Regions from separate parts of the Rothia sp. HMSC066G07 genome, predicted to be linked through region 3. Evidence: predicted binding sites of a transcription regulator. Region 3 holds the regulator's gene; each other region holds the start of a gene.

What was found. Region 3 encodes LexA, which represses DNA repair genes until DNA is damaged. Its sites were predicted from a motif close to TCGAACANNTGTTCGA; they were not measured.
Region 1: uvrA (excinuclease ABC subunit UvrA) is a predicted target of LexA. The motif match lies at 2,387-2,402, and genes of this name have one in related genera.
Region 2: HMPREF2971_RS04800 (shikimate dehydrogenase) is a predicted target of LexA. The motif match lies at 1,615-1,630, and genes of this name have one in related genera.

What each region holds. Positions count from the first base shown of each region.
Region 1 is NZ_KV816932.1:16,363-20,599, forward strand. It holds gene uvrA (excinuclease ABC subunit UvrA) at 1-2,363, opposite strand, end outside; gene HMPREF2971_RS07305 (MBL fold metallo-hydrolase) at 2,491-3,264, opposite strand.
Region 2 is NZ_KV816924.1:263,167-267,403, reverse strand. It holds gene ruvX (Holliday junction resolvase RuvX) at 1-308, shown strand, start outside; gene mltG (endolytic transglycosylase MltG) at 305-1,498, shown strand; gene HMPREF2971_RS04800 (shikimate dehydrogenase) at 1,723-2,658, shown strand; gene aroC (chorismate synthase) at 2,778-3,995, shown strand; gene HMPREF2971_RS04790 (shikimate kinase) at 3,995-4,237, shown strand, end outside.
Region 3 is NZ_KV816927.1:275,209-279,445, reverse strand. It holds gene HMPREF2971_RS06860 (type 1 glutamine amidotransferase family protein) at 1-511, opposite strand, end outside; gene HMPREF2971_RS09110 (LysM peptidoglycan-binding domain-containing protein) at 630-1,286, opposite strand; gene lexA (transcriptional repressor LexA) at 2,086-2,760, shown strand; gene HMPREF2971_RS06845 (ATP-dependent DNA helicase) at 3,007-4,237, opposite strand, start outside.

The DNA of each region.
Region 1 (4,237 bases), on a different contig from region 3:
TGGCAGGTTTCGCAGGGTACGTACACGTCCGGCAGAAAGTTCATTTCAATCTTCAGGGTGCCGTCGCCGGAGCAGTCTTCGCAGCGGCCACCCTTGACGTTGAAGGAGAATCGGCCGGGGGTGTAACCGCGCATTTTCGCTTCGCTGGTCTCTGCGAACAGCTTGCGGATGTGGTCAAACACGCCGGTGTAGGTGGCGGGGTTCGAGCGCGGGGTACGGCCGATGGGCGACTGGTCCACGTGAATGACCTTGTCCAGGTGTTCCAGGCCGTCGATGCTCTTGTGGCGTCCGGGTACCTGCTTGGCGCCGTTGAGCTTGTTCGCCAGGGAGGTGTACAGAATGTCGTTGACGAGGGTGGACTTACCCGAGCCGGATACCCCGGTCACCGCGGTGAATACGCCCAGAGGGAAGGACACGGTCACGTTCTTGAGGTTGTTTTCGCGGGCGCCGCGCACGGTCAGCTGACGCTTCTTGTCCACGGGGCGGCGGGATGCGGGCACCTCAATAGTGCGGCGGCCAGCCATGTAGTCGCCGGTAATGGACTTGGTGTTCTTCAGCAGCTCCTCAAAGCTGCCGGAGTGCACGATTTCGCCGCCGTGCTCGCCGGCGCCGGGTCCTACATCCACAATCCAGTCGGCTTCGCGCATGGTGTCTTCGTCGTGCTCAACCACGATAAGCGTGTTGCCCATATCGCGCAGCTTGGTCAAGGTTTCGATGAGGCGGCGGTTATCGCGCTGGTGCAGACCGATGGAGGGCTCGTCGAGCACGTAGAGCACGCCGACCAGGCCTGAACCAATCTGGGTTGCGAGGCGGATGCGCTGCGCCTCACCGCCGGAGAGCGTACCGGCGGAGCGTGAGAGGGTCAGGTAGTCCAGGCCCACATCCAGCAGGAACTGCAGGCGCGCGTCAATTTCTTTGAGGACCTGCTCGCCAATCTTGGCTTCGCGGGCGCTGAGCTGCAGGCCGCGCACGAAGGCGAGCGCGTCAGCCAGGGACAGGTCGGTGATGTCTGCGATGGACTGGCCGCCAACCTTCACGCCGAGGATGGTCGGGTTCAGGCGCGCGCCACCGCAGGAGGGGCAGGCGACCTGGCGCATGTACTGTTCGTAGCGGTCGCGGGCGAAGTCCGATTCGGTTTCTTCGTGCTTGCGCTTGATGTACGCCTTCACGCCCTCGAATCCGGAGGTGTAGCGGCGTTCGCGGCCGAATCGGTTGCGGTAGGAGACCTCAACCTTGTAGTCCTTGCCGTCCAGAATGGCGGCGCGGGTCTTGGCGGGCAGGTCCTTGAAGGGGGTGTTCAGGTCGAAGCCGAGCTCCTCCCCCAGGCCTGCGAGCAGGCGCAACCAGTATTCGGTGGTTGCTTTGCCCTGCGACCAGGGGGCGATAGCGCCCTCGCCGAGGGTCAGGTCGGGGTTGGGTACGAGCAGTTCGGTGTCTACTTCCAGGCGCGAGCCGATGCCGTCACAGGCGCTACATGCGCCGAACGGCGAGTTGAAGGAGAAGGCGCGCGGCTCGATGGTGTCGATCTGCAGTGGGTGGTTGTTGGGGCAGGCGAGGTTTTCGCTGAAGGAGCGGGTGCGTTCGGGGTCGTCCTGCTCGCGGTCCACGAAGTCGATGAGTACGCGGCCGTCGGCGAGCTTGAGCGCGGTTTCGATGGAGTCGGTCAGGCGCTGGTGAATACCGTCCTTAATGACGATGCGGTCGACGACCACCTCGATGGTGTGCTTGTACTGCTTGGCGAGCTTGGGCGGGTCGGAGAGCTGCACGGTTTCGCCGTCCACGCGGGCACGCGAATAGCCCTGGGTGAGCAGGTCCTTGAAGAGGTCCACGAACTCGCCCTTACGTGCGCTGACGACGGGCGCGAGGATCTGCAGGCGGGTGCGTTCGGGGTACTCCTGCAGAATGTCCACGATCTGCTGCGGGGTCTGCTGGGTGATTTCTTCGCCGCATTCGGGGCAGTGCGGGTGGCCGATGCGCGCCCAGAGCAGACGCATGTAGTCGTAGATTTCGGTGATGGTACCGACGGTTGAGCGCGGGTTTTTGGAGGTGGACTTCTGGTCGATAGACACCGCCGGGGAGAGGCCCTCGATGAAGTCTACGTCGGGCTTGTCAACCTGGCCGAGGAACATACGCGCGTAGGAGGACAGCGACTCAACGTAGCGGCGCTGACCTTCCGCAAAGATGGTGTCGAAGGCGAGGGAGGACTTACCGGAACCGGAGAGGCCGGTGAAGACGACCATCGCATCGCGCGGAATGGTGAGGTCTACGTTCTTGAGGTTGTTTTCGCGGGCACCCTGAACCCGGATACTGGTCAGGTCGTTCGCTTTGAGTGCGGTGCTTCCGTGTGCCGGGCGGGGTGTCATCGAAAATCCTTTCGTCTTAATCTTCGAACTTAAATTCTACACCCTCATACCTTTCACCGGTGCGATTATGCGGGCGGTGAAGGCATGAGGGTGCAGTACTTATATGAGGTGGACTGTCAGGCGCGATTTACCAGCCGCGGGTTCCCCACTCTTCCAGGTGGGGGCGCTCATCGCCGAGGGTGGTGGAGCGGCCGTGGCCGGGCAGCACGATAGCGTCGTCCTCGAAGCCGCCGAAGAGTTTTTCGAGCACATTGGAGAAGAGCTCGCCGAACTGCTGCGGGGAGTCAGTCTTGCCCACGCCGCCGGGGAAGAGAGTGTCGCCGGTGAACAGCAGGGTTGCGGGAGTGCCGTCTTCCCAGGTGGTTTCGAGGGTGTAGACGATGGATCCGGGGGTGTGGCCGGGCACGTGCAGGGCGCGGATGACGGTGTCAGAGAGGTAGAAGTCGAAGCTTTCGCCGCCGGTCAGCTCCTCTTCGACGGTGTAGTCTTCCAGTTCCTTAATCTCAGCGGCGTCAGCTGCACCCGCGGAGGTGACGGCACCGGTGAGGTGGTCGAGCTCCTTAATAGCGCGGATGTGGTCCCAGTGGCCGTGAGTAACCAGAATGCCGGTCAGACCAATAGCGCGGGGCCTGATGGAGTTGAAGTCCTCTTCCTTCTCCATGACGCGCACGCGGCGTTCTTCACCATCTGCCAGTTCGAGCTGCGGGCAGTCGTGCAGGAGCGCGTCAAGAGTGAATGCGTAGAGTTCTTCTGCATCGTCTGCAGGGTCGATGAGTACCTGCTCGCCGGTGGCGCGCATGGTAATGAGGTAGACGCTGTTGTCCATCTCGGAGACACTGAACGCACGGACGGTCAGTTCGGGGTTCTCAAAGATGAGGGTAGGTTCGGGGTAAGTAGTCATAGTTCCAGTGTAGGGGTTGTGACCGCACAGCAGTTACCTATGCGTAATACTCCCCTATCAGCGCATTCGGCGTTGAACGCGCGGGATACATGTACGGGTTGCATGTGTGCGGGATGTATGTGCGGGATGCACAGGGAACAGATTCTGGAGCACGCTCAGTACAGATTAGGCTCAGTACAGATTGGGTTCAGCACGGATTAGGTCCCGGCTGGATCCCGCCTGGCTGAGGGTTCAGTGAAATTCAAAAGTCCGCTGAAATTCAAAAGTTAAACAGAGAAGCGACTGCGCATCGATACACAGTCGCTTCTCATGACACCCAGGGGTATCTATCACTCACTCAAACACAAGCAACCCGAGGACTTTGGAAATCTCACGATTACTTGATGACTCAATAGTAGCGAACTTTTTGGGGGCTGTTTTACCGCCCAATTTGGTACGGAGAGCCAGATTTAGTGACCCACACCTCATTGTAATCATTCTGTAATAAAAACAGGTGTTTTTTAGGGTATCCATACGTACCAATTTCATTTTTTTCGAGTTTTGATGTGACTTATTTCACCCAAAATAATTTCAGATTTTCCCTCATTTGGCACTTTAGTGCACCTTTAACTTGAGCTTCATGCTCACCAATCTTGAAGGCTCAATGCCCGGTTTTAGCCCGGTATTCCGCGGAACTAGAGGGTTAAGGTAAAAGTATCTTCAAGTAGTTGCAACTTCATTAGCCGGAAAAAATGTACCGCTCACCGTTCAAAATCTGCACAATTATTTGCGCGAGGGCAAAATCAATTGGTCTGTTTTACCCCTGTAGGTACCCCCTAAAGTAGAGGTTTTATTACAAAACAATAACATCAGCCCCACATTCAGGTTCACTGAGTGCACCCATTAAAACCCCTTTCAAAAAGCAAAATACCTAGTCAATGCCGTATTTTCACAAAATGCAAGACAGTGTGTCACTAAAAAATCAACCTCTATA
Region 2 (4,237 bases), on a different contig from region 3:
AGGCTCTGCGCTCCGAGCTGGATGCCGAAGAGAAGACACACATTAACATTTGGCTGGTGGATGAGCGACTCACCACCGTGAGCGCTCACCGTGCACTGCACGAGGCTGGGGTTTCCAGCCGAGATTTCAAGACTATGGTTGACCAGGTGGCGGCTGTGAACATTTTGCAGTACAGCCTGGATGCCCTCAAGGCGGGGCAGTCCGTAGCCGGGTACAAGGTGAGCGATCCGGCCCACGAAGAAAACCGACCGTCCGAGTCAGAAGGGACCACGGTCGGTGCCGTCAACGAAACGGAGAACCTTCAGTGACCGAACAGAATAAACATCCCGAAGAGAGCGGGCTCGACCTCTTTAGGCCGACAGCCGAGGATGAACGTAAGGGCATCACCGGCATCACGATGGAACAGGAAATCGTGTCGGTGGCTACGTTGCGTGCGCGTAAGCGCCGCCGCCGCGCCATCATGCTGAGCGCAATTTCCTTGTTTGTCGTGGCTCTGGTCATCATTTCTGGTGCCCTAATTACTCGCTACGACCCGTTCAAGACTCGTGACTACTCGGGTGGCGGCAATGGTACGACCGTGACCTTCACGATTCGTTCCGGCCAGTCCACCGCGCAGGTGGCGCAGGAGCTTGAGGCGGCGGGCGTCATTGCTGATGCTGATAAGTTCCTTGAGGTGTACACCAAGGAGAGCAAGGGTAAGTACTTGCAGCCTGGCACCTATGAACTGCAGCAGCACATGAGCAGCTCGAGCGCGATTACGACCATTATTGATGCGAACAGCAACGTTCTGTACCTGGCGATTCCGCAGGGTAAGCGCGTGAGCGAGACCATCGATCTGATTGTTTCTGGCTCCGATGGCGCGTTCACCCGCAAGCAGGTTGAGGACGCGGTCAGCAACTACACCCAGTACGGTGTGCCGAGCAACTTCCCCTCGATTGAGGGTTGGTTGCACCCGGGTGAGTACCGCTTCCCGAAGGACACCGACATCAAGAAGGTCATTCAGACCATGGTTGATAAGACCAAGGCTGACCTGAAGGAAGCCGGCGTGAGCGGCGACCAGAAGACCTTCGAGGTTCTGACCATCGCCTCCATCGTGGAGCTTGAGGCTCAGCCGAAGGACTACGTGGCGGTTGCAGGCATCATTGAGAACCGCCTGAACAACCCCGACGGTGAGACCTCCGGCCTGATTCAGTCGGATGCGACCGTGACCTACGGTCTGGGTGTCCGCTCGTACCACCTGACTGAAGAGCAGAAGGCCGATAAGAGCAATAAGTACAACACTTATGCGAATAAGGGTCTTCCGAAGGGTCCGATTGGTTCCCCACAGCTGGCTTCGATTAAGGCTGCTGCGGCTCCTGAGAAGAACCCGTACTACTACTGGGTGACTGTGGACCTGGATTCCGGTGAGACTAAGTACTCCCGTACTTACGCTGAGCACCAGCGTTACGTTGAAGAGTACAACCAGTGGTGTTCTAAGCACCCGAACCGCTGTAGCTAAGTTGTAGCTAATCGGTTTAGCTGGTAGCTACGATTTAGTAGCTTTGGACTGAAGGTTCCTTGCTGAGGCGGGTACCGCCTCCACGAGAGTGGGGGAGGTGCCCGCCTTTGCTGTACCCGAATATTGGTTTGTCCCTTAAAATGGGTAGAGTGCGCCTATGACCGCGGGTTCGTGGCGTGCGTGTCCGCAAGCCCCAAGCGTTGAGAGCGAAAGAGTATCTATCGATGAAGACTGAACCGTACCGTGAGGCCCCGTATCTTCGCCGCGCCTACGTGCTGGGGCACCCGATTGCGCATTCGCTGTCGCCTGCACTGCATCGTGCCGCGTATGACTTTTTGGGTGAGCAGAATTTGGGTTATAATCGCCGCGATACTCTGCCCGATGATTTGCCGGCGATTATGCACGGTGTGCGCCACCCGGACGGTACGGAGGACGCCCCGTATATTGCGGGTCTGTCGGTGACGATGCCGTTGAAGACCGCGGTCATCAAGTATTGCGATGAGCTGAGTGAGACTGCCCTCGTGACCGGCGCGGTGAACACGGTGTATCCGCGCGGTGAGAAGGTGCTGGGCGATAACACGGACGTGATCGGCATTGTGAACGCGCTGCGCCACGCCGGTTTGGAGCCGGAACCGCTTAAGGATTCTGCCGCGATTGTGGGCGGGGGAGCGACCGCTATTTCTGCTTTGGCGGCGTTGCACGCGTTGGGGTACCGCCGCGTGAGCGTGTACGCCCGTTCGTTGCATAAGCTCGGTAGCGTGCAGGAGGCGGCGGACCGCCTGGGCGTTCAGCTGGAGCAGATTTCCCTAGCCGAGATGCCGCAGAATCTTGCTGAGCGCGGTCATCACCCGGTGATTTCTACGCTTCCGGCGCATGCGGCGGATGAGTGGGCGAGCCAGCTGAGCGGGCTGAAGGGCGCCTCCGCGACACACCAGCCGGTACTGCTCGATGTTGCGTATAACCCGTGGCCTTCGGTGCTGGCGAGCGCTTGGGAGGCTAACGGCGGCACGGTGGTTTCTGGTCTGGAGATGCTGCTGTATCAGGCGGTGGAGCAGGTTCTGCTCTTTACCGGCCGTGAACTGCAGCCCGCCGAACTGCTGGGTCTAATCAATGCGATGTGCGCGGCGGTTGATCTTGCGCCTCGCGCTTCCGTTTCGTGAAAAAAGCGTACTTTCACTCGCTCAGTAAACGGGCATTTTATACACTATTTATACACGTGAAGAATTATTATTCCTTCCTCCTGCGCTTCGGTGCGGGTGCGATGAAAAGAGGTTAACCTATGGCTCTGCGTTGGCTCACTGCCGGAGAATCCCACGGCGAGGCGCTCGTCGGCATTATTGAGGGCGTACCCGCCGGTGTGGAACTCACCAGCGACATGGTGCGTGACGCCCTGGCTCGCCGCCGCCTCGGCTACGGCCGCGGTGCCCGCATGAAGTTCGAGGAGGACCGCGTGCGCATCCTGGGCGGTGTGCGTCACGGCCTGACTCAGGGCGGCCCGGTTGCGATTGAGATTGCGAACACCGAGTGGCCCAAGTGGACTGACGTGATGAGCTCCGACCCGGTGGATCCGAAGCTGATTGAGGGTCGTGCGCGTAACGCTGCGCTGACTCGTCCGCGCCCCGGCCACGCTGACTTTACCGGCATGCAGAAGTACAACTTCTCTGAGGCTCGCCCGGTGCTGGAGCGCGCCTCCGCACGTGAGACTGCGACCCGTGTGGCTCTTGGCGTGGTTGCCGCGCAGATTTTGAAGGCTCTGGGTGTTGAGCTGGTTTCTCACACCGTGGCTGTGGGTGGCGTGCACGCCCCCGAGGGTGCCCCGGTGCCTTCGCCTCGCAACGTTGAGCAGCTGGACGCTGACCCGCTGCGCTGCTTCGATAAGGCAACCTCCGACGCGATGGTTCAGCGCGTGGATGAGGCGCACAAGGACGGCGAGACTCTCGGCGGCGTGGTTGAGGTGCTCGCGTACGGTATGCCTCCCGGACTGGGTTCGTACGTGCACTGGGACCGCCGCCTGGACGCACGCCTTGCCGCAGCTCTGATGGGTATTCAGGCGATTAAGGGCGTTGAGGTTGGCGACGGTTTCGCGACCGCTGACCGCCCGGGCACTGCCGCTCACGACGAGATTTCCATTGGTGAACACGGCGTTACCCGCGATACCAACCGTGCAGGTGGTATTGAGGGCGGCATGAGCATTGGTGACCTGCTGCGCGTGCGCGCGGCAATGAAGCCCATTGCGACCGTGCCGAAGGCTCTGAAGACCATTGACACTTCCACCGGTGAAGAGGCTCGCGCCCACCACCAGCGTTCGGACGTGTGTGCCGTTCCCGCCGCCGGCGTGGTGGCGGAGGCTATGGTCGCCCTGGTGCTCGCTGAGGCGGCACTGGAGAAGTTCGGCGGCGACTCGATTGGTGAGACTCGCCGCAACATGGATTCCTACCTGGACGCTATTCCGGCGTCTCTGGCGTGGGAGTCTAACGTGGCTGGTTGGGACGCGTAGTGCCCCTTCCGGCGGAGTCTGAGGGCCGCGGCGCGAAGGGTCGCGGTTCCGGGGAGGTTTCTGTGGAGCAGGGTGTTCGCCCGGTCGCTTCGAGCCCCCTTGCGCGTATTGCTGCGGCGACGCAGCGTGCGCGAGGGGGCGCTTCGCCGCGCCCGGAACCCGGCGCAGAATCCGGTGTATCTGCTGCGGCTGAGCAGGCTGTTGAGGCTGCGGGCACTGGGGTTCGTGAGACGGCTGCGCAT
Region 3 (4,237 bases):
AGTGAGCCTCACCCTCAAGATCCTTGAGCAACGTACTATCGGAGGAAGAACGCAGGGCAGAAGCACCGGGCGCCAGGTCTCGGGCAGAAAGCTCCACGCTCTCACCGGGCCACTCCCCCATGCACTGCACCTGAACCTGCCCCATCTGCGGATGCTCCACCGTCACCGAGTCGAAGAGGCAGCTCAACGCCGCACCGGCAACCAGCACCGGACGACCGCCAGCAACACGGCGACCAATCACGCGCTCAGCGTCCTTAGCTTTCAGGTCTTCGTACGCCTCGAGAGAGCTCACACCGCCGGTCACCACCATGCCGTCAGCTTCACGCAACTGGTCGGGCACAGCGGTCACGATAACGTCCGCCCCCGCATCCTGAAGAAGCTTCACCAGAGGACCACGAGTTCCGGGTTCCCCCAAAACGGCAACCACGGGACGAGCGGGCTGAGTGGTCTGTACAGATTCAGTTTCGACGGGTGTGGTTGCAGCGGGTGTGGGTTCAGCGGGAACAGGCATCGGTGCGCTCCTATTTCATAGGCTCAAGAATTCGACTCAAGCGCTCAGCTTGAGAGATAGCGGGTTCGGAGTCAAGACATCAACCTCATGCAGAAGCCAACCACGTACGTGTCCATGCTTAGCGCTGAGTCTGAGGAATTTCCAGACGCTGACCGGCATCAACAGAGGTGCTGGTCAACGAGTTCAACTCCATAATACGAACCACAGTATCACGGGTGTCACCCTGCGGATCCACCGCCTGAGCAATATCCCACAGGGTCTCGCCATGCTTGACCACAACGACGGTTCGAGTCACCGAAGCGTTCTCCACAGAAGCAGAAGCCGCCGGGCCAAAGAAGCTAATAGCACCGAGCACAATCAGCGCCGCCAAAGTCAGCAGAGGCAGCCCCTTCAGGAAACCGCGCACAGTACCAAGACGACGAATAGAAGCGGGAACCGCGCGCAGAAACTCGCCGCCCTTAGCCAGAAGAACACTCTTCACGCTAGGGGTCTGCGCATCAGAAGCAGTCTGCGCGCCAGAAGCTACAGAGCGAACCGGTGCCTGAATAGAGCCAGCAGGGGCAGAAGCGGCGGGAACACGAGTAGGCTGACCCACCTGAGCGGGGCGAGGCGCATGAGCCGCACGAGAAGAGCGAACAGACTGCGAAGACGCAGGCACACGAGAACGCCCCTGCACGGTGCTGGCGGACGCAGTGCGGGCGGGGTGAAGTACCACCAAACCTGCCGGAAGGTGTGCAGAAGTGTCACGAGAAGCAAGAGGTGTTGCAGTAGTCATTGTGGTTCCTTTCTCTTAGCTCGCCCCGGGGTTACCCCGCGGGTCTAGCAATGCCGAGCGATACCCGCTCGGAGGTCCTAGTTGAGTGATAACTATGGAGTGGTGATTGTTAGGCGATAACTATTGGGTAGTTATTCTCTAGTTAGGTCAGAGCGCCGGATGCACCGGGTTGCGCTGGGTCGCCCCAACACCCCATCCCCTGCGCTCTCTCTTCGCCGGATACTCCCTAGAGCATCCGGGGTAGATCGTGCGAAGAGAGAGGCAGAGGATTCGAATACATTCGAACACTCCTTCACTCGCCCCTCCTGGAAGACTCCGGGTCGAATCTTCGAATATTTTTCGAACATTCACCCGTAAATCCTGAATTTCAGGAGAGATTCAAGAGTATATACGAACTCTTGTTCTAAAGTCTAGCAGAGATGTACTAAAAATTTCTTCGAGTTTCGAAGAAAAAATCTAGAATATTTGTTTGAGTTTTTCGGTGTAGTGTTCTACACTGGTGTCAAGAGACGTTCCACACGCTCCTGATGAGTCCTACTCACAGCAGGTTTCTGTACCCGTTACAGCTTGGTTCTGTATCTAAATGCAGGTGCTGCTGACTGAGTTTTATAGGGCGGAGGCGCATACTCGTTGCCCGCGTATCGCTCCGGCACGGATAGAATTCCTCCACCCCCTGACGAGATAAGACCAATTTCAGCAGAACCAAAAAAATTTTTAGGACACCATCGGAAAACGTGTGAAGCACCCATCCGTGCCCCGACCGGGATACAAGGTCGGAGTACAGACCGAAGGAAAAGAAATGGCAACAGCACCCCGTCCGGCGCTGACCGCGCGCCAGCAGAAGATTCTTGACGCGATCCGCACCGAGATTGAACAAAAGGGTTACCCGCCGTCCATGCGCCAGATTGGTGACATGGTGGGTCTTGCGTCCCTGTCTTCGGTCACTCACCAGCTCGGCCGTCTCGAGACCATGGGCTACATTCGCCGCGACCCCAAGCTCCCCCGCGCCATTGAGGTGCTGGATGAGAACGGCGTCGGCATCCACGGTAGCGCTTCCTCTTCCCTGCCCGAGCTGCCGAACTTCGAAGTCGGCGATGAGGACCTCGTACCCGTTCCCCTGGTTGGACGAATTGCAGCGGGCGGCCCCATTACCGCCGAGCAGTCCGTGGAGGATGTGCTTGCCCTGCCCCGCCAGCTGGTCGGTAGCGGCAAGCTCTTCATGCTCAAGGTCAAGGGCGATTCCATGATTGACGCAGCAATCTGCGATGGCGACTGGGTGGTTGTCCGAGAGCAGCACACCGCAGACAACGGCGATATCGTTGCTGCTCTGCTCGACGATGAAGCAACCGTAAAGGTGTTCCGTCAGGTTGACGGCCACACCTGGCTCATGCCGCGCAACTCTAACTACGAGCCGATTATGGGTGACCGCGCAACCGTTATGGGTAAGGTCGTCTCCGTGCTGCGTAGTCTCTAGAAGATACAAGTCTCTAAAAGTTGCAGTCTCTAGAAGACGCGGGCTCTCAACAGCACAGCTTCTAAAAGAAGCTGGTTCTAAACAGCACGGCTTCTAACAGACATAACCGTTAGGGCTCTTAGCTCTCTATAGAAATCACCCCGGTGATACGTAAACGTTCACGTATCACCGGGGTGATTTCTATATGTCTAAATTTATATGCCCAAAACGGGGCGGCGGCGCGGCAAGGAATGGATCTCGCCCGAGCTAACGCTCAATACTCGCCGAAAGACGAGCCAGCGCACCAATCACGGCTGCCTTATTCTGCGTCGACCACATCGGCGGCATCGCCTTCATCAAGAAACCGCCGTAACGTTTAGTCGCCACACGAGAATCCAGTACAGCCACCACGCCGCGGTCAGACACCGAACGAATCAGGCGGCCCGCGCCCTGCGCCATACGAATCGCCGCATGGTGAGCAGAAACCGCCATAAAGCCGTTACCGCGGTGACGGTTCACCGCCTCCGTACGAGCCTGCGCAATCGGGTCGTCCGGGCGGGGGAACGGAATGCGGTCCATCACCACCAGGCGGCAAGAGTCACCCGGAACATCCACGCCCTGCCATAGGCTCATCGTTCCGAACAGGCATGAGTCAACGTCCTCGCTGAACTCCTCCACCAGAGCCTTGAGCGAAGACTCACCCTGCAGAAGAATGTTCAGGTCGCTATGCTCACGCATGTACTCGGCGGCACGCTCAGCGGCACGCTTCGAGGAGAACAGGCCCAGGGCGCCGCCCTCCGACGCCTCGCACAGCTCACGCAGACGCTCCAGCTGACCCTCGTGCACACCAAATCCCGGAGGCTTCAAATCTCCGGCAACGTACATGATGCCCTGCTTGCGGTAGTCGAAAGGTGAACCCACATCGATACTCGTCCAGCGCGGCGCACCCTCCCCTTGCAGTCCCAGGGCAGCGGCTGCAACATCAAAAGAGTCACCCACCGTCAGGGTCGCACTCGTCAAAATCACGGTGCGGTCAGCGAACAGGCCGTCACGCAACTGCAGGCCAACGCTCAACGGAGCGATATTCAGGGTCGCCGGGTCGGTATCGGAAGCAGCCACGTAGCGGCCGTTCTCCCAACCGCCCTGACGAGAAATCCACAGAACGTCCTGCTCGCCCGAAGCCTCCAGAATGCGGCTGCTCATATCGTGCACCTCAGAGACACGCGAGCGCGCCATCTGCAGGCCGGCGTCAACGTCCTGACCGTCCGGCTTCGTATCGGACAGGGCGGTGCGGGCGGCATCATTGACCGCAGAAATAGCGGTCAAAAGGCGACCGTCCAGGCCCTTCAGCAGGCCCTCGGCAAGACCCTCGAACGCGGTCTCCAGGGTGCCGGCAGCCATTTCCAGTGCGCCGGAATCAGCCTTCGAATGCTTCTTCACGCTACGCGCCGCACGGCGAACCATCGCAACCGTCAAAGAACCAGACACGGCACCTGTC